Regions from separate parts of the Arthrobacter sp. 01N442 genome, predicted to be linked through region 3. Evidence: riboswitches for the same ligand, from Rfam matches in the RefSeq annotation. Region 3 holds a riboswitch; each other region holds the start of a gene.
The links. A riboswitch is a leader RNA that binds a small molecule or an ion and turns the genes downstream of it on or off. The one in region 3 is predicted to bind cyclic di-AMP.
Positions count from the first base shown of each region.

Region 1 (6,452 bases), on a different contig from region 3:
TCCGCCGTGGCCAGCGCGCGGCGGGCCTCGGCGAGGGCCAGGCCCATCCATTCCGCATGGCGGGGCTCGGGGGTAGTCATGGCTCAATGATAGTTTCGACACTAAGCAAGCTGTGCACCCGTGCGGTGCACCGGGAAGTCGGGAGACGGCATTGAGCACGAAGACTGAGAGCTGGCTGATGCGGCGCTGGGGCAGGTGGGTGGTCCCGTACGCCGCACTGTGGGTCACCATGCTGATCGGCGGCATCGTCGTGGTCGCCTTGGCGCTCACCAGTGCGGAGGTCTATGACAATGTCGTCGACGACGCCGGCCTCGCGAACCTGGACAAGCCCACGCTTTCGTTCATGCAACAGCTGCGCAACCCGGGCCTGGATGCCTTCGTTACCGGGTTCACCAACATCGGCGGCGGCATCGGCATGCCGATCCTGGCCAGCATCCTCACGGCTACGCTGATCTGGGTCTCCCGGACCTGGCGGCCGCTGATCCTGATCGGCGGCGCCGCCGCGGTTTCCATTACCGCCACCTCGCTGGGCAAGAAACTGATCGGCCGGGCCCGCCCCGACTTTGCGGACGCGGTGCCGCCCTACGAGACGTCGCCGTCGTTCCCCAGCGGCCACACCCTGAACTCCACTGTTGTGATCGGCCTGGTGGTCTACCTGGCCTGCCTGCATGTGAAACGCACCCTTGCCCGCGTGGGTTTCATCACGGCGGGTGTGATCTTCGTCTTTGCGATGGGCATGAGCCGGGTGTTCCTGGGCCACCACTGGATGACCGACGTGATCTTCGGCTGGGCACTGGGACTGGGCTGGGTGGGGATCGTGATTCTGGCCCACCGGCTGTTCCATGTGCTGCGGCACCGCGAACACACGGGCCCGGCCCCGACGTTCGACAATAAGGCGCACCTGCGCGACCGCGCCCCCGACAGCATCGCGGACGTGGCCGCGGCCGACGCCGCCGCCGCCGCCGCCGACTCCGATCAGAGTGGCTCCGCGGGGCGGTCCTCGACGTCCGGGTGATAGTTTTGACCCATGCGCACTCTCGTTGTGGACCACCCGCTGGTCGCCCATAAGCTCACCGTTCTGCGGGACAAGAACACCCCGTCCCCGGTCTTCCGCCAGCTCACCGAGGAGCTCGTCACGCTCCTGGCCTATGAGGCAACCCGCGACGTCCGCACCGAGCCGGTCACCATCGAGACGCCGGTCAGCACCACCATCGGCACGGCGTTCACCAAGCCCACCCCGCTGGTGGTCCCGATCCTCCGCGCCGGACTCGGCATGCTCGAAGGCATGACCAAGCTGGTCCCCACCGCCGAGGTCGGCTTCCTGGGCATGGCGCGGGACGAAGAAACCCTGGACATCATCACCTACGCCGAGCGCCTGCCCGAGGACCTCACGGACCGGCAGATCTTTGTCCTGGACCCGATGCTCGCCACCGGCGGCACCCTGCGCGAGGCGATCAAGTTCCTCTTCAAGCGCGGCGCCTCGGATGTTACCTGCATCTGCCTGCTGGCCGCCCCGGAGGGCCTGGCCAAGCTGGAAGAAGAGCTCTCGGACGCGAACGTGACCATCGTGCTGGCCTCGATCGACGAGAAGCTCAACGAGAAGTCCTACATCGTGCCCGGCCTGGGCGACGCGGGCGACCGCCTGTACGGCATCGCGGGCTAGGCGACCGTCTAGCCAGGCAGCTGCGTCGGCGCCTCCATCCAGGGGTTCCGGCGGGTCCTTTCCGGGACTAGCCTGTGGCCATGGACTGGAAACTTGAACTCATCTTCGTGCCCGTTTCGGATGTGGACCGGGCCAAAGACTTCTACGTGAACAAGGTGGGCTTCAACGCCGACTACGACGAGCGGCCCTCGGAGGGCATCCGCTTTGTCCAGCTGACGCCGCCGGGCTCCGGGTGCTCGATAGCGATCGGCGAGGGGCTCAATGAAGCCCCGCCCGGCACCGCGCCGGGCCTGCAGTTGGTGGTCGGCGACATCGAAGCCGCCCACAAGCAGCTCAAGGACAACGGCGTGGACGTCAGCGACATCGACGTCCAGGACTGGGGCCAGTTTGTCTACTTCGCCGACCCGGACGGCAACAAATGGGGAGTGCAGTACATCCCCGGCCGCCCGACCGGGTAGCCGCTCCGCGCCGCCGTCGCCCCCGGCGGTGCAGCACATGAAAAGGGCCCCGGATCCAGTGGATCCGGGGCCCTTCTCATGCGGGCCTCAAGGCCCCGTGGTGGCGGCTGTTTAGTACCAGTTGTTCGCGTAGTGGAAGTCCAGGGCGCCACACGGAGAACCGTAGCGGTCCTTCACGTACTGCAGGCCCCAGTTGATCTGGGTCCGGTAGTTGGTCCGGTAGTCGGCGCCGGCGCTGGCCATTTTCTCGGCCGGCAGTGACTGGACCACACCGTAGGCGCCGCTGCTGGCGTTGGTGGCGGTGGTCTTCCAGTCGGACTCCCTGGTCCACAGCTTCATCAGGCACTGCATCTCGCTGGGAGCCCAGCCGTGGGCGGGCAGCTGGGAGGCGGCATAGGCCTGCGCGCCGGCGGGATCGTCGATCGCGACCGGCTTTGCCGGTGCCGCCGGGGCGGCGCGGGTCGGCTTAGGGGCCGGGGCAGCCGGGGCCTTGGCGGGCTTGATCTTGGAGGCCTGGGCCTCGACGCTCATCGGGGCGGGCGACGCGGGCGCATTGCTGCCGACGCGCTCGAAGTCCAGGGTCTGCAGGGACGCGGCAGTGTCCTTGGCAGCTTCGGTGGTGTGGGCGGCAGAGCCGGACGCCTGGCCCGCGGCGCCTGCACCCAGCAGGACGGCGAACGCGGTGGCCACGACGGCGGCGCGCTTGCCATTGGTCCGAGCCCTCGACGAGGACACGGCCGAAGGGCGCTTGGCCGGCTCGGCACGGTGGCGTGCGGTGTCGGACGTGCGTTTAGCGCCCTCTGGGCGCGTGGGTTCCTTGATTTCAGTCATGTTCGCCTCTCAACGCCTACGGAGTTAGCTGTCGGGTTCGGATGCGAAATCCGGCCGCACGGAATCTCGACGTGTCGGCTTCACCCCTAGGGTGCATGGATGCAGAATGCCCGGGAACACTGGGTTCCCCGTCTCTGCCTGGTCCATGGGAATCCGGGAGCGGCAGAGTTTGGCGTCAGCCCGGATACGCGGCCAGATCGATGGCCGCACCCTAAAACGGTACCGGACTTTCACTCGGAAGTCACATTTAGGTAACGGCGGCCCGCCGCTGCGGTGTGGCGTCTTGCCTATTGGGCCGGGTGTTGGTGGCCCGTTTCGACGGTTCCCTGCCTGCACGACGCCGGTAAGCATCGAGGGGTCAGGGAACCGTCGAAACGGGCAGGCAGGCTGCTACGTCAGGGGCTACGCCACCGGGGGCGCCGCGGGCAGCCGCACGGTGAACTCCGTACGCCCCGGCCGGGACGTGACTTCGACCGTTCCGCCGTGGGCCTCGACAATCGATTGCACAATGGACAGGCCCAGGCCGCTGGTGCCTTCCGACGCCGCGGCCGCGGTCGCGACGGCTGAAGTGGCCGCCGACCCTGGGGCGGGACGGGCCGCTCGGCCGGCAGCGCCACCTGCAGACCGGTTGGTGCGGGCTGCGTCCGCCCGGGAGAAGCGGGCGAAGACCCGGCCCAAGAATTCGGGGGCGATGCCGCCGCCGTTGTCCGTCACTGTGACCACGGCGCTGCCGTCCGCCGAGCGCCTCACGCCCGTGATCACGGTGGTTCCGGGGTCCGTGTGCTTGCGGGCATTGGACAGCAGGTTGGCGAGGACCTGGTGAAGCTGGGTTGCGTCCCCGCGCACCACCACGGGCTCGTCCGGGAGCTCCAGCTGCCAGGTGCGGTCCGGTGCCATGACTTTCTCGTCGCTGACGGTCTCGACGGCCAGCTGTGTGAGGTCGACGTCGGTGAGTTTGAGCGGTTGCCCCTCGTCCAGGCGCGCCAGCAGCAGCAGGTCCTCCACCAGGGTGGTCATCCGTTCGGACTGGCTCTGGACGCGGGCCAGGGACTTCTCGCCGTCGGGCGTGAAGTGTTCGGTCATCCGCATCAGCTCCGTGTAGCCGCGGATGGCGGTGAGCGGGGTGCGGAGCTCATGCGAGGCGTCTGCGACGAACTGGCGCACCTTCATTTCGCTCTCCTGCCGCGCCTCGAGGGCGTTGGAGACGTTGTCCAGCATCTGGTTCAGCGCGTGGCCCACGCTGCCCACCTCCGTTCCCGGATGGGCCGCCGACGCCGGGACGCGCACCCCCAGCGCTACCTCACCGGCGTCCAAGGGGAGCCGGGAGACCTTGGTGGCAACCTCGGAGAGCTGCTCCAGCGGTTTCATGGTCCGTCGGATCAGGGCGGTGCCGGCGAGCCCGATCAGCACGAGGCCGCCCGTCGAGACGATGCCCAGGGTCCAGACGAGGGACGCCAGGGTGTTTTGTTTTTCTTCCAGCGGGAGGCCGGTGACAATGATGTCGCCGTACGGGGCGCGCACGGCGGTGAGTCGGTAGGCGCCGGCCGAGAGCGTCCGTTCCACCGGCACGCCGTCCGGGCGCAGCGCCAGCAGGGCGGCGTCGTCGGCGGCGGAAAGGCTCTGGCGGGTGGCGTCGTCGGCCAGGAAGCCGGGGTCGCTGACGGCGCCGTTGGAGATGCGGGCAGTGAGCGTTCCGATGCCCTGTCCCCGGGCTTCTAGCAGGTCGGGGCGCCGGCCGGAGTCGTCGGTGGAGGGCCTGCCGAACTCGCTCGCGCGGTGCGAGGCCTGGGCCAGCTGGGTGTCGAGCTGCCGGGTGAGGACCACGTCCATGGAGACGTAGCTAAAGACTCCCACCGCACCGCAGATGGCGACGAGCAGCGCCATGGCGAGCAGGACCAGCCGCGTCCGCAGGTGCCAGGTGGACGGGTTGCGCCAGTCGGGACCGGGGACTGGCGCCACGCCGGAAAGGGTGGGCATGGATCAGTCCGCCGGTTTCAGTACGTAACCGGCGCCGCGCACGGTGTGGATCATCGGTGCGCGGTTGGCGTCGATTTTCTTGCGCAGGTAGGAAATGTAGAGCTCCACAATGTTCGCCTGGCCGCCAAAGTCGTAGTCCCAGACCCGGTCCAGGATCTGGGCCTTGCTGATGACCCGCTTGGGATTTTCCATCAGGTAGCGCAGCAGTTCGAACTGGGTGGCGGTCAGGTGCAGCTCCTCGCCGGCGCGGGTGACGTCGCGGGTATCGACATTGAGCACCAGGTCACCCACTACGAGTTCGGCGGTGTCCATGGCGGCCACCCCGGAGCGCTGGACCAGCCGGTGCAACCGCAGCAGGACCTCTTCCATGCTGAACGGCTTCGTCACGTAATCATCGCCCCCGGCCGCCAGACCGGTAATGCGGTCCTGGACGGCGTCTTTGGCCGTGAGGAACAGCGCGGGAACCTCGGGCGCAAACGCACGGATCCGGCTGAGCAGCTCAACGCCGTCGAACCCGGGCAGCATCACATCCAGCACCAGGACGTCGGGGCGGAACTCCTTGGCGAGCTTGACAGCTTCGGGACCATCGGCCGCCACCGCCACGGACCAGCCGGCCATTCGCAGCCCCATGCTCATGAGCTCGGACAGGCTGGGCTCATCGTCCACCACCAGCGCGCGGATGGGAGAGCCGTCCGGATGCGTGAGCTGGGGAAGGTTGTTGGTCATGGAGTGCGAAGTGGCCATGGGACGACTCTCCGATCTGCCGTTGGGCCGAGGCTTTGGGGACCCTGTGCGGCACCTGTGAATCCCAGACTACCGAGCTGTACGCTGCCCCGGAGGTGCAAACGCCACGAGTCAGCCTCGGCCCGGGGCCTGCCCAGTCCGTGGACTGGTTGTGGTGGCGTGACTCTTTCGAGACGATTCCGCCAGTATTGCTTACCGTGAATATTTTCGGCCTAGAGGTGGCAGTTGCTGAAGAATCTTCGACGAACTGGGGTGCGCGTACTCGCATGCAGTGAAACGCACAATTATTCGTAGGCTTATCAAAATTGTGATTTGCGCTACAATCGGTGATTTCGTCTCACAATGCGGACTTTGGAGTCCATTGTTACTTGCTAGTTCTTATTGTTACGTTGCACACTTCAATTGTGAACAAGAACTCAACAGCACCTGCAGCCGCAGCTTCCTGGATCAGCGCACCAGCTGGTACTGAGATGCCCTGTTGTCGAATGCACGCCTAACTTCTACACCCCAGAACGTTTCTAGGCATTCGCCCCCAGCCCAGCGTCGGGCGCCCCTCCCCAGTTTTCATTGCGGGGAACTCAGCATTCGAGCCGCGATGACGGCCATTCACATTGAGGTAAGCATTTCATGTCAGTTGCATCCGGATACGTCCACATCTCCGTCCGTAACGCCAACAAGGCCGGGCAGACCGGCCTCCGCCAGGGCTTCGGCGGCCGCCCGAGCTTCGGTCCCGCAGGATCCGGCAGCAGCTTCCCGGCCCCCGGTTACGCCGCGCAGGG
Region 1 is NZ_JBFTRD010000002.1:65,050-71,501, reverse strand. It holds gene AC1DNC_RS02690 (nucleoside deaminase) at 1-80, opposite strand, end outside; gene AC1DNC_RS02685 (phosphatase PAP2 family protein) at 152-1,015, shown strand; gene upp (uracil phosphoribosyltransferase) at 1,028-1,663, shown strand; gene AC1DNC_RS02675 (VOC family protein) at 1,744-2,121, shown strand; gene AC1DNC_RS02670 (aggregation-promoting factor C-terminal-like domain-containing protein) at 2,233-2,952, opposite strand; cyclic di-AMP (ydaO/yuaA leader) riboswitch at 2,951-3,136, opposite strand; gene AC1DNC_RS02665 (HAMP domain-containing sensor histidine kinase) at 3,355-4,929, opposite strand; gene AC1DNC_RS02660 (response regulator transcription factor) at 4,933-5,673, opposite strand; gene AC1DNC_RS02655 (winged helix-turn-helix domain-containing protein) at 6,301-6,452, shown strand, end outside.
Region 1: linked by a shared signal. The riboswitch ahead of AC1DNC_RS02670 (aggregation-promoting factor C-terminal-like domain-containing protein) and the one ahead of AC1DNC_RS12845 (NlpC/P60 family protein) in region 3 are both predicted to bind cyclic di-AMP.

Region 2 (6,452 bases), on a different contig from region 3:
CGGCGGGTGCCCTGCGGGAGCCCGCCAAAGGTGCGGGCGGCAGCTCGCACGGGTCAGCCCGAAGACAGGCAGATTATTCGGACAAATTCAAAATAGGCTAGGCTATGCGGTGACGTACGGCGGATCTCGCCGGGGCGCTTCCCGCACGTTGTACGGTGGGAATGACGCAAGGACGGCGCTCGAGGAGCTGAGCTGAATGACGGATCTGATCGATACCACTGAGATGTATCTTCGGACCATCCTGGAACTTGAAGAAGAGAACATCGTCGCCCTCCGCGCCCGAATTGCCGAACGCCTCCGCCACTCCGGCCCCACCGTCTCCCAGACTGTCGGGCGGATGGAACGGGACGGCCTCGTGGTTGTTTCCGGGGACCGGCACCTCGAACTGACCGACACGGGCCGCAAGCGTGCCATCGAAGTCATGCGCAAGCACCGCCTGGCCGAGCGGCTGCTCGCCGACGTGATCGGACTGGATTGGGCCTACGTCCACGAGGAAGCGTGCCGCTGGGAGCATGTCATGAGCGAACGGGTGGAGCGCCGCATCTTCGAAATGCTGGACCATCCGACCGTTTCCCCCTACGGGAACCCGATCCCCGGACTCGCCGAACTGGGCGGGCTCCCGACGCCGGAACGCGGCGGAGTGGTAAACCTGCTGGAGGCGATGGCCGGGTACGGCGCGGACTCCCGGATCACCGTCAACCGCTTGGCCGAGCCGATCCAGGTTGAGCCGGAGCTGTTGCTCCAGCTGGACGAGGGCGGAATCCGCCCCGGCGCCAGGGTGTCGCTGGAGCGCGTGGGCGAGTACATTTCGGTTCGGGTGCCGGACATTGAAGGGGCGCTCGAACTGCCGCCCGAGGTTGCCGCGCACGTCTTCGTTACCCTCGGGTAACCTGGCGTCGTATCCTGCCCCGAAATAGCCGGGGAGTTGTCCACAAGGGAGATCACGGAATTATCACCGTCTGCCTTAATCCCCTATAGTTGATGACTAGCACTGATACTAAAGCGTTATCTGATCCGAAGCCGAGCTCTGCCAGCGGATCAGTAGGCGATTCACCTTCTGGCAGAGGCGGGGGAACCACAACCGGCTGCATAATTCGGCAGCCTTGGGGTGAAGTCCGCTAGCGGCAGGCAAACTCAATCGGGAGCATTCTTGGATGCCCCTGTGCCTGGATGCCTGCACCGGCGGACCGGGTCTTTGATCTCTCTGACCCGAATCCGACAGCTAACTTCGCAGGCTATCCAGAGAGGAACCCTTCTTGACCACCCAGACCGTCAGGGGCCGCCGTCGTGCGACCGGTCCCGCTCCGGAGCCGCGCCCGGCCGCCGTCTTCCTTGACGAGCGCCCGCGCGACGCGCGCCGCGATGAGCGCCGCGGCCGGCGCAGCCCGCTCCGTCAGGTGTCAGACTTCGCCGCCGTCAGCGGCGTCGGGCAGAAGGCCGGCATCGCCTTGGCTGCCACGGGTCTGGTCCTGACAGTTACAGTCCCTGCCACCGGCCCGGTAATGGCCTCCGACCCCGCCCGGTCGGGATCCGTTTCCGCGGCGGCGCAGCCCGAGGTCAAAGCTCCGGCTGCCGAAATCAACTTCAACCGCACGGCCGTCACCACGAAGGGTGACCCGGACATTAAGCTCAAGCAGTTGCTGAGCGCCCAGTCCGTCGGCAGCATCACCCGGGCGGCATCCGCGGGCAGCCTCGGGGCTCCCCTGGACGTCATGGTCACTGCCTCGCCGTTCGGCTACCGGGTCAGTCCCATCACGGGAGCCCTCGGAGAATTCCACCGCGGGCAGGATTACGCAGCCCAGTGCGGCACCCCCGTGCATGCCGCTGCGAGCGGCACCGTAACTTTCTCCGGCTGGCATCCCTATGGGGGCGGCAACCGGGTCGTGATCGACCATGGCAACGGCCTGGAGACCACGTATAACCACTTGTCGTCGTCCGATGTCCACGTGGGCCAGCAGGTCTCCCGTGGTGATGTGGTGGCGATGAGCGGGACCACCGGCGCCTCCACCGGCTGCCACCTCCACTTCGAGGTGATGGTCAATGGAGAAGTTGTTGACCCGCTCGGCTGGCTTTAGCCAAGCCGAGGGACAGCTCGCATTTCTGTGACACGCCGTGATCTGAATGTGACATTGAGTCCCAACTGTTGTACCGTATGAAGCACGCCAACTTCTCCGAAGTTGGCGCTCTTGAGTGGATTGCCTAACTCTGCCACCGCTCAAGGTCCGTTCGCATGACATCGTCTGGCAGGGGCGGGGGAACCAATTTTGGTCTTCGCAAGAAGACCTAGGGGTTAAGTCGCAAAGCTTCCCAGGAAGCAGCGCGGCCGGGTGACTCCCATCCGAATCCGACAGCTCACCTCGTAGGCATTGGGAGAGGCTACTTTCGTGTCTTCACGCCACAATGCTGCGCGTTCTCGCGCTGGCGAGGCTCAGTTGAGCCCGCTGAACTCCATGCTCCGCGTTGCCCTTGCCGGCGCCCGGACTGGTTCACACAACGCAGTTCCCGCTTTTGGCGCGTCTTCGCAGTACACCCTTCGCTAAGAAACCCGTTTCGGGGCGATCCGGCGTACCCCCAAGATGCCGGAGCGTCCTCAGTCCCGCCTGCAAGCAGCGCGGACCCAAGGATCACGAAAGAGAGAACTAGATGACTACTCGTGCAACCATTGCACGCCACCGCGCGGAGGTCACCAAGACCAACTCGCTGGCTGTCATTGCTAAGGCCGTCGGCGACAACGCCGGTGGCATGGGTCGCCAGGCCGCGGTTATCGCTGCTGCCTCCGGCCTGGTCCTGACCAGCGGTATCGCAGCCAACGCTGCCGACACCAACGTTCAGCGTGAATCGGCTTCCGCTTCGGCCATGGAGGTACAGTCCAACGCACCGGCCACGATCTCCGCGGCCTCCAGCATCGCGATCTCCTACGAGAAGCCTGCTGTAAAGACCGCACCTGCCCCGGTCGCCGAGGCTGCCCAGCCCGTCGTCAACGTCCAGGAAGCCGGCACCGCCGCTACCGGCACCGGCACCGCGGCCACCGCATCGCTGGCCACCAAGGCTCCCGCCGCCGTCAGCGGCATGGGCGCCTCCATCGCTGCTGCTGCTTACGCTCAGATCGGTGTCTCCCAGGACTGCACCATGCTGGCCACCAACGCGCTGGCCGCAGTGGGCATCCACTACCACGGCTGGCCGGCAGGTTACCTGTCCCTGGGACGCACCGTGAGTGCCGCAGAGGCTCAGCCGGGTGACCTCGCCTACTACCAGAACGGTGGCATGGGCATGGCCCACATCGCCGTCTACGTCGGCAACGGCATGGCCGTCCACGGCGGCTGGAACGGCGGCACCACCGCGCTGTACAGCGTCAACGTCGGCTCCGGCCCGGTCTTCATCCGCGTCGGCGGCTAGGACTTAGGCGCCTCTAACGCCTGAAGCTTTGCGAAGGACCCCTGCCCCTGCGGCAGGGGTCCTTTGTCATGCGTAGCCGGCAACCGCATCGCGAGCCGAGAGTCCCGTCAAAGAAAAATTCGGCAATCCGGGCCTCCGGTGTTTACTCTTGTGGTGTCGATCCATAGCCCGACCATGCACAGGGCAGCCGGCCCTCGTGCCCCTGGCGGGTGCGGCCGTGAAGAGGTATGCGGATGCGCACTCTCGTTCTGAATGCTGGATATGAACCGCTGGCGGTAGTCACCTTCCGCCGGGCGCTGGTGCTTGTATTGACCGGTAAGGCCAGCGTGGTGGCCGAAGGGGACGATCCCGTGGTGGGTCCGCAGGATATCCTCGGCCGGCCAACCGTGATCCTGCTGAACCGGTACATCAGGCCGCGCTACAACACCCTGACGGCAGTCAGCCGTAGGGGAGTCCTGCGCCGGGACAACCACCGCTGCGCGTACTGCGGCAAGGCGGCCCACACCATCGACCATGTCCACCCCAAGTCTCGGGGCGGCGCGGATTCATGGGAGAACCTGGTGGCCGCCTGCCTGCGCTGCAACAACGCCAAGGGGGACCATACCCCCGCCGAAATGGGCTGGAAGCTCGGCTTCGTTCCGGGCCCGCCCAAGGGCACGATCTGGCAGATCAAGGAACTGGAGAAGCCAACGCCCGCCTGGGACCCGTTCCTGCTCCCCGAAAAGGCGCACTGACAAAGGCTGCTGACGCCGCGGGCCGGCTCTATCCGGTGACGGTAGGGCTAGGCTGGGTTGGTGGAATTCGACGCTATTGTTCTCGCCGGGGGCCGGTCGGCCAGGCTGGGCGGTGTGCCCAAGGCCCTGCTGGCGGTCGACGGCGCCACCCTGCTCGAGCGGTCGCTGCAGGCTGCCCGCGGAGCCCGCCGGATAGTCGTCGTCGGCCCCGCCGCCGGTAGCCTCCCGCCGGACGTGCTGGCCTGCCGCGAGGAACCGCCCTTCGCCGGTCCCGCCGCCGCGATTGCGGCCGGCCTCTCCACCTTGGCTGCCGCGGCAGGCCGGGGCGAGCCCGATGTCGGGCGCCCGGCACCCCTGACTCTCGTGCTGGCCTGCGACATGCCCCGCGTCGCGGCCGCCGTCCGCGCCCTGCTCGACGCGACGGCCGACTTGCCCGCAGAATTCCCCGCCGACTTGCCCGCCGGAGCGCCGGGCAGTGACGAGGCCGGTCCCAGGGACGGGGTCGTCGCCGTCTCGGCGGAAGGCCGAACGCAGCCACTCGTGGGGCTATATGGCACGGCCGCGCTAGAACGCGCCGTCGCCGACGCGGCCCGGCGGAACGCGCTTGAGGGCGGCTCGGTGTTCTCCCTCCTTGCTAGTCTTGAGCTGCGGGAGGTTCCGGCTCCGCCCGGCTCCACGGATGACGTGGATACTTGGGACGACGCCGCCGCTTTGGGGGCGTCGACTCCCGGCCAGGGACCGTCCGGGGCGCTGCAGCCCAACCTAACTTTGGAGGCAAACGGTGAAGAGCCAGGATGAAACGCTTGAAGACTGGTGCCGTGCGCTGCTCCAGGCACTTGAGCTCGAAGATGTCGAGATCGACATCAACGAGGTGCTGGGCCTGGCCGGTGTGGCGGCCCATTCGGTCGTCCGCCCCGCCGCGCCGCTGACCACTTTCATCGCCGGCTTTGCAGCCGGCCTGGCGTCCGGAACCGGGCAGGCGCCGGACGATGTCTCGATGCAGGCCGCCATGGGCGTCGCCCGGAAACTCGCCAAGGACTACGCCGCAGCCGAGGCCTCCGGGGCATGACCCCGGAACCCCCTCACGGCAGCCCCGGCGCCGACGCCGACGCTGAAACCGTCGCCGCCGACGCTGAAACCGAAGCCGCGGACGCCGAAACCGACGCCGGAACCAATGCGAGCGATGCCCCGGAGGCACCGCACCGGCATCTGGCGCACAGTTGGCAGGAAGCCCGGCAACTGGCCTTCGACTGCGCCGCGCCCATCCCCTCAGCGCCTGTGCCGCTGCGCCACGCCCTGGGTAGGACCCTGGCCGAGGATGTGACGGCCCTGCACGACATGCCGCACTACGCGTCCTCCGCGATGGACGGCTGGGCGGTCAGCGGCAGCGGGCCCTGGATCCTCGCCGAACCGGGCCAGCGGTTGGCCCCGCACCAGGCGAGTCCGATTGTCACCGGCGGCCTGATTCCGCCGGGTGCCAAGGCCGTGCTCCGCAGCGAGAGCGGCGTCATCGCCCCGGACGAGGACGGGCTTCCGGTCCTCAAACTCGGCGGCGGCGCCAAACCCGGCGAACCCCGCAATGGCGACCACATCCGCAAGGCCGCTGAGGAGGCGGCCGCCGGCGAACTGCTGATCCAGGCGGGCGCCGTGCTCAACCCGGCACACCTCGCCCTGGCCGCCCTCGCCGGGCACGACGCCCTGCCGGTCCTCGGCAAGGCCGTCGTCCGGCTGGTGTTCACCGGCGCCGAAGTCGTCAGCACCGGTGTACCCGCGCCGGGAGAGGTGCGGGACACCTTCGGCCCGCAACTTGCCGCCGTCGTGGAAATGCTCGGCGGGATTTGTGCGGGAGAGACCAAGATCGGGGACGACGACGCCGACTGGCTCGCCGCACTCGAAGATACCGAGGCGCCGGATGCCGGCAACGACACCCTCTCCGGCGCCGGAGACGGCGCGGAACCGTCCGAGGAGACGCTACCGGCCGACGTCGTCATCACCACCGGCGGTACCGGGCGCTCCGGCACCGACCACCTGAGACGGACGGTCGCGGAATTGGGCGGCAGGCTGCTGATCGACGGCATCGCGATGCGGCCAGGCCACCCCGCGGTCCTGGCAGAACTGCCGGACGGGCGCTTCGTCATCGGGTTGCCCGGCAACCCGCTCGCCGCCATGATGGCGCTGTCCACGATCGGCGCCCCGCTGCTGGCAGCGCTGGACCACAGGACGGCGCCTCCGGTGACCGAGGTGCCGTGCGGGACCATGATCGAGCCCGACCCCGGCCGCACCCGGCTGATGCCGTTCCGCATGGTGTACGGCATGGCATCG
Region 2 is NZ_JBFTRD010000007.1:202,958-209,409, reverse strand. It holds gene AC1DNC_RS15285 (iron-dependent transcriptional repressor DtxR) at 197-889, shown strand; cyclic di-AMP (ydaO/yuaA leader) riboswitch at 1,011-1,252, shown strand; gene AC1DNC_RS15280 (M23 family metallopeptidase) at 1,257-2,075, shown strand; cyclic di-AMP (ydaO/yuaA leader) riboswitch at 2,222-2,380, shown strand; gene AC1DNC_RS15275 (NlpC/P60 family protein) at 2,644-3,396, shown strand; gene AC1DNC_RS15270 (HNH endonuclease) at 3,630-4,130, shown strand; gene mobA (molybdenum cofactor guanylyltransferase) at 4,191-4,928, shown strand; gene AC1DNC_RS15260 (DUF6457 domain-containing protein) at 4,912-5,199, shown strand; gene AC1DNC_RS15255 (molybdopterin-binding protein) at 5,196-6,452, shown strand, end outside.
Region 2: linked by a shared signal. The riboswitch ahead of AC1DNC_RS15275 (NlpC/P60 family protein) and the one ahead of AC1DNC_RS12845 (NlpC/P60 family protein) in region 3 are both predicted to bind cyclic di-AMP.

Region 3 (6,452 bases):
GTTGGGGCGGGTGTCCACGAAGATGACCTTGTCCGCGGCCAGGTCGGAGGCGACGTCGGCCGCCGGCAGCTCGGTCAGGGGTGCGCGTTCGCCCATGACAGCGGGGCCTTCACGGTTTTCGCGCTTCATCCGTGCGAAGTAGGCGTGGGCGTCGGGCTGGCCGTCGAGGAGTTCGTTGATGAAGCCCTGCTCGTCGTTGGCCGCGAGGTACGGGCCCCACCAGGCGTAGAGGCGTTCGTAGCCGACGGTCGAGGACGGGATGGCGCCGAGGGCCTTGCCGCAGGCGCTGCCGGCGCCGTGGCCGGGGTGGACCTGGACGTGGTCCGGCAGGGTCAGGAACTTATCCCGCAGGCTGGCGAAGAGCTGCTTGGCACCTTCGAAGCGGGTGTCGACGCCGCCGGCGGCTTCATCCAGGAGGTCCGGGCGGCCGAGGTCGCCGGAGAACACGAAGTCACCGGAGAGCAGGTAGCCGGGCTTGTCGGCGAACGCGCCGTCGGTGATCAGGAAGGACAGGTGCTCCGGGGTGTGGCCGGGGGTGTGCAGGGCCTTGACGGTGATGTTGCCCAGGGTGATTTCGTCATTGTCGTTCAGGCGTTCGGCCTCGAAGCCGTACTGCCAGTCCGCGCCGCCCTCGCCGGAGACGTAGGCGGTGGCGCCGGTTGCGGCGGCCAGTTCGCGGGTGCCGGAGAGGAAGTCCGCGTGGATGTGCGTCTCGGTCACGGCCACGATCTTCATCCCGTTCGCGGCAGCAAGGTCCCGGTAGACAGCGATGTCACGGCGGGGGTCAACCACAAGGGCCTCACCCTTGGCCTGGCAGCCGATGAAGTAGCTGGCCTGTGCGAGGTCTTCGTCGTAGATGCGCTCGATGAGCATTCGGGGAACTCCTTCTTGAGGTGGACGGGGAAGGGATTCCTTCCTCCTCTACGTTCAACAATAATACCCCGGGGGGTATCTCGCAAACGCGACAGGACAGATTCTTCGGCGGGGCCGACGGCGTGGCCCGGAGGCTCAGCCGCCGACCCTGGCCAGCACCTTGTTGATGGTGGCGGCGAGTCCCCGCGCAGCCTGGAGGACGGTGGCGTCGGAGAGCGTTTTCGTTTCCGTGTCCACGCACAGCACGCCTTTCCTGGCGCCCACCCGGACATGCCTGACACCCGTCCCGTCCGGCAGCACATAAACCAGGGCGTAGCCGGCTTCTCCGCCGGTGTCGACGGCCAGGTGCTTGATCGCCGTCCAGGTGCGCGAGCCGCCGCCGGGGAGCTTTTCCAGGATGGAGCCACAGCGGCCAAGGTCAGCTGCCCGGCTGTCTGAGGGTGACGATCCCGTCGGCGGAGACGGCAAGCTGAGGAGCCGCAAACTGATCCGGTCCGTTTTCGGCGGATCACCAGGGATCTCCGCCACCACGGCGGAGGACCCCGCGAGGGAGGCAAGATATGCCGCGTCGTCATAGACGCAAGCCGGCGCGGCCCGAGCCGTTGCGGGCCCGGACCGGGCGTAGCCACCCTCCAGCACCTGGGCTTGGTTCCCTGTGGGCCCGGTAATGCCCTGCAGCAGCCGGGCCAGTTGCTGCGGTGTCTGCTGCGCGGGACGTCGAGGGCTGGCGGGCGGACCCGGCGCCGGTGCGGCAGACGGCGCTGGGCTGGAGACTGTCTGGCCGATCAGCTTTTGGGCCAGCCGGACCAGCGGCTCGAGGGCCGTCCTAACGTCGTCTTCGGAACTGGGGGCGGGTGCCTGTCGGCGCAGCCCAATCGACAGCGTGCCCTGCAGCACCTGCAATGCGATGGTGGCTCCGACCGGGGGAGTACCGGCAGTCGCCGGGGTGCCCAGGACGGTGGCGTAGGCCTTCTCGCCCACGGCCGGCACGTTGAGCAGCCTGACGGTGGAGGATGGGGCATTCCCCGACGTCTGCCGGAACGTTGCACACCTTTGGGCCAGCGCGTCGGTGTAGGCGAAATCCGCAGCGAGTATCTCGCTTCGCGGCGCGCTTCGGGCAAAGACGAAAGCGAGGGCCTCGCGGGACCACGCCCCGGTCAGGGTGAGGACGCCCGCGGCGAAGTGCATTGCAAGGTCCGCTCCGCTGGTGGGCGAGCTGTGCGGGCGGAACACCCCGCATTCGCCGGGCTCGACGGCGGGATCGTCGAGGGGGCCCTGCTGGCCTTGCAGGCGGGAGCGCAACTCCGAGCTCCTGGAGACACGTCCGGTGCCCTCATGGTTTCCGTTGATGGCCGACTCCAGCAGGACCATGAGTTCCTCATCGGAGAGCACACCTTCCGCCGTCGACGCCGGGACAGGCGCGCTCGCGGGGACCGATCCGTTCCCGTCAGGTGGTGAGGGCGGATCCGGCGTGCAGCCGGTGACCGCCAGAGCGGCGGCAGCGCAGGCAAAGAGCCAGCGACGTGACCGTGAAACAGGCCCACCGGCATTTCGGGTTGTTGCAGCACCTGGACACACGACTGGACTCCCTGCCGTCGAAAGATGTGCTGAGCCCATGTTCCGCCGCGGGGTTGGACGGCACCAGAGGATTTGTGCCCCTCGGCGCACGACAGGCTGGTGTCCCGCCGTCCGGGCCCGCTTAGGCTCTGCAGCCCTAGCCGGGTCAGAATGGATCCATGAGCCAGGCCGGGGACTTCATCGATGCGTGCCTGCAGCGTGAGAGCTCATGGCAGCGCGCCGAAGAAGCGCGGGACCGGTATGGACCGGACCTGGCGAGTTACGGCTGTTCCGTCGGTGCCGTCCGCGGCACGGTCCGGGATGCGCTCCGCCGCTACCGGGACCTTGACCGTGACGAGATCGCGGCGCTGAGCTCGGAGTTGTGGGCGGTCCCGGTTTTCGAACGCCGCCTCGCCGCCGTCGTCCTACTGCAATCCCGCGTGGCTGTGTTGGACAATTCGGACCTGACCCGGATCGAGGGCTTCGTCCGTACCGCTCGCCTGCGTGAGCTGGCCGACCCGTTGGCAATCGACGTCGTCGGGCCGCTGCTGGCGGGGCTGGATCCCCAAAGCCGGGCCCGCGCGGACGCTGTGATGGGCCGCTGGCTGCAGGACCCGGACGACTGGTTGCGACGCGCGGCCCTGATGGCGCCGCTCCGTGAGCTTCGATCCGGCGCGGGCGACTGGGACCGCTTTGTGCGCGATGCCAGAAAGTGCTTCGCGCCCAGTGCCGGGAGCGGGACGGAGGCCCACGTCGGTGACTCCTGCCTGGTCCGGGATGCGGTCTCACATGTCGTCGCCGAGGTGCGGAAACGCCGCCCTGAGCTGCGTCTTTAGCGAAGCGGGTACTAAGGCTCTCGCGGGAGGCACCGCGGCGGGGTCAAGCTGAAGCGGTGAAGACCTTCCAGGCGCGGCGCTGGGCGCGCCAGCTCAGTTGGACCGTCGTTGCAGGAACGCTGTTGGCCGGGTGCTCGGCCGGCCCCGGCTCGGGGCCGGGCACAACCGGCGCCCCCACGACGGGCGCCGCCACGACGGGCAGCCCCACGACGGAAACCCCCACGACGGGCACCCCCGGTCCGGCCAGCGGCCCGGCCGGAAAGCCGACGGCTGATGGGAATCGGGACTACACCGACGCACGGCTGCAGGCGCTGCTCCGGGGAGTCAAGCTCGATGGCATCGGCCAGCTCCAGGCAGATGACCCCCGGGCCGTGGCGTCGGGCGCGCTGGGTGATTACCACGACGCCTCCGACCCGAAACGCGGCGCTGCGCCGGGCAAGTGCGAGCTCTTCGACAGTTACCTCATGTTCAACGCCGCCAACGGCAGCCTGGCAAGCGGCCTCCTGATTCCGTCCACGCCCGGGGACCAGGACGCGATGAAGATGACCGGAACCTACCGCTCCCTCAGCGCCGTCCATCCCGCGTCTTCAACCGGGCGGTCCGAATTCCAGCAGCGGCGCGATGCCTATGGTTCATGCAACACCGTGAGGGAAATCTCCCTGCTGCCCGGCAAGCTGCAGATGGATATTGTCCGGCTCTCGGCGAAGGTCGACGGAGAGCAGTCATTCGCGGTCTCGCAGCTCACCTCCGACGGCGCGCGGGTCGGCGCAATCTACGTGGGGGGCAGCAAATCCGGGGTGGACGTGATCTACCGCCAAACCGTCAACGGCAACGCGGCGCAGACACTCGACGCCGATGCCGCCGCCAGGCAGGGCGCCGACGTCGTCAACCAGGTGCTCAGCAGGTTGCCCTAGCGCTGCGGCCGGCGCTCCACGACGGCGTATGCCTTGCCGTCGAGGAACTGCCAATCGGTCACCACCATGAAACCGAGCGTGTCCACACGGTCGTTCAGGACGTGGACATCGAAGCCGCCGTCGCGCGGTTCGGCGTCCCACGTCGCCACATGGATTTCCTTCTCCTCGAGAATCAGCAACTCGGTGTTGACGTCAAAATCCTCCTGCGACTCATCGCTGAGCTGGCAAATCGCGACACAGTGGCTGTTCATTTCGTGCCTCCGCTCGGGGAACGCTGGGTGCCTTCATCCTATGGCGGACGACCGCCGGAGCCCTAGGCCTTGTCCGCAAGGGGACACAGCGGACTGTCCGCGCGAGCACACGGCCCCGTTATCTGAATGTGACATTCAGGCCATGGGCCGTTACCGTGGATAGGTGCCTGTTTGTATCCGATACGGGCGCTCCCGAGCCGATTGCCTAACTCTGCCGCGGCCCGGGATCCGAATGCAACCATCTGGCAGAGACGGGGAAACCACTTTCGATCTGCGTTTTTAGCAGGTCTTGGGGTGAAGCCGCACAGCGCCCGCATTGACGGGCCCGCGGCCGGGTGCCTCCCATCCGAATCCGACAGCTCACCTCGCAGGCATTGGGAGAGGCTACAACCATGACTTCAAGCATTACTTCTGCGCGCCATCGTTCCGACGCATCCGCCGGACAGGGCTCAGCATTCTCGGGCAAATCAGGCATCATCGGCCGTCAGGCCGCGGTAGTCTTCGCAGCCTCCGGCCTGGTCCTCACGAGCGGAATGGCCGCCAATGCAGCTGTCGCCCCGGCCGAAAACGAGGCCGCCCCGGCGTCGTCCGTTGACGTCGGCAGCAAGATTTCCGCGCCCGTCACCGCCGATTCCGCGGTCCAGATCAGCTTCGCCCGCCCGGCAGTGACGACCACGCCGGCACCGGTCGTCGCACAGCCGAAGCCTGTTGCAGTCCCGGCAGTCGCCGCCCCGGCCCCGGCCATCGCACCCGCCCCGGCCGTTGCGCCGGCAGCTCCCCAGATCACCGTGCAGGCGAAGTCGGCCGTGGCGCCTGCCCCCGCAGCCGGCGGAGTCAACGCCGCGATGCTCTCTGCTGCCTACAGCCAGATCGGCATCACCCAGGACTGCACCGCCATGGTGGAGAAGGCCCTCGGTGCGGCCGGCATCCACGTGGGCGACCTCGGTCCCCAGCAGTTCATGAACTACGGCAAGGTTGTGGGCACCCCGCAGCCCGGTGACATGATCGTCCAGTCCGGCCACGTGGCCATCTACGCCGGTGGCGGCGAGGTCATCAGCGGCGGCATGAACGGCAGCAACCAGACCATCAAGCACCCGCTTTCCTGGCTGACTGCCACCGGCGGTGTGACCTTCGTCCGCGCCGGCGCATAGCAACAAGCGCAGGAACCTCTTTCCAGGGCCGGGGCCGGCTGCCTTTTCATGGCAGCCGGCCCCGGCTTTTGCGCACGTTTTTCGCCTGCCGGCGATGCTCAGGCGGTATACCGCACCAGGACGACGCCGTTGCCAAACGTACGGGTGCCGGCGAGGCTCAGCGCGGTCCTGTCGTCAGAGTCCTTGAATAGCGGGTTCCCGCGTCCAATCAGCACCGGGTGGACGTAGATCCAGTACTCGTCGATGAGTCCGAGCCGGCGGAAGGTAGCGGCCAGGTCCGCCCCGCCGAGCGCCAGGCTTCCCCCGGGTTGCGCCTTCAGTGCCAGCACCTCATCGGCGACGACGTCGCGCGCCACCGTGGTGTTCCACCCCGCCCGCTCCAGCGTCCTGGAATAGACGATCTTCGGCATGTCCCGCCAAATTTTTGCGAACTCGGCCTCGGCTGGGGTGCTGGAGGGATCCTGATCCGCCGTCGGCCAGAATCCGGCCATCAGTTCGTAGGTGACGCGGCCGTCCAGGAAGGCGCCCATGGTGGCGAGCTGCTCGTTGAAGTGGGTGTGGAGTTCCTCGTCGACCATGTGCCAGTCGATCTCGCCGTTGGGGCCCTCGAAGAAGCCGTCGAGGGACACCTGTATTGCCAGGATGATCTTCCGCATGGCCGAGAGCTTACGCCGCGAGGATCCCTGGCGGGAGGCTGTAGCGTGACCGTGGGGCCGATTCGGCAATTTTCTGCCGATTAGGGTCTTATGGCTTCCGGCGGAAGCTCTTTGAGCCAATTACGGCATTATCTTGCCGAATGAGTCCGTATCGGCCATGATGGGAGAGTCCTCGCGCTGGATCGGCAACATACTGCCGGAAGGGATTGGCCGG
Region 3 is NZ_JBFTRD010000005.1:328,108-334,559, forward strand. It holds gene AC1DNC_RS12820 (MBL fold metallo-hydrolase) at 1-873, opposite strand, end outside; gene AC1DNC_RS12825 (hypothetical protein) at 1,009-2,265, opposite strand; gene AC1DNC_RS12830 (DNA alkylation repair protein) at 2,610-3,266, shown strand; gene AC1DNC_RS12835 (hypothetical protein) at 3,323-4,180, shown strand; gene AC1DNC_RS12840 (hypothetical protein) at 4,177-4,431, opposite strand; cyclic di-AMP (ydaO/yuaA leader) riboswitch at 4,655-4,819, shown strand; gene AC1DNC_RS12845 (NlpC/P60 family protein) at 4,824-5,582, shown strand; gene AC1DNC_RS12850 (dihydrofolate reductase family protein) at 5,681-6,238, opposite strand.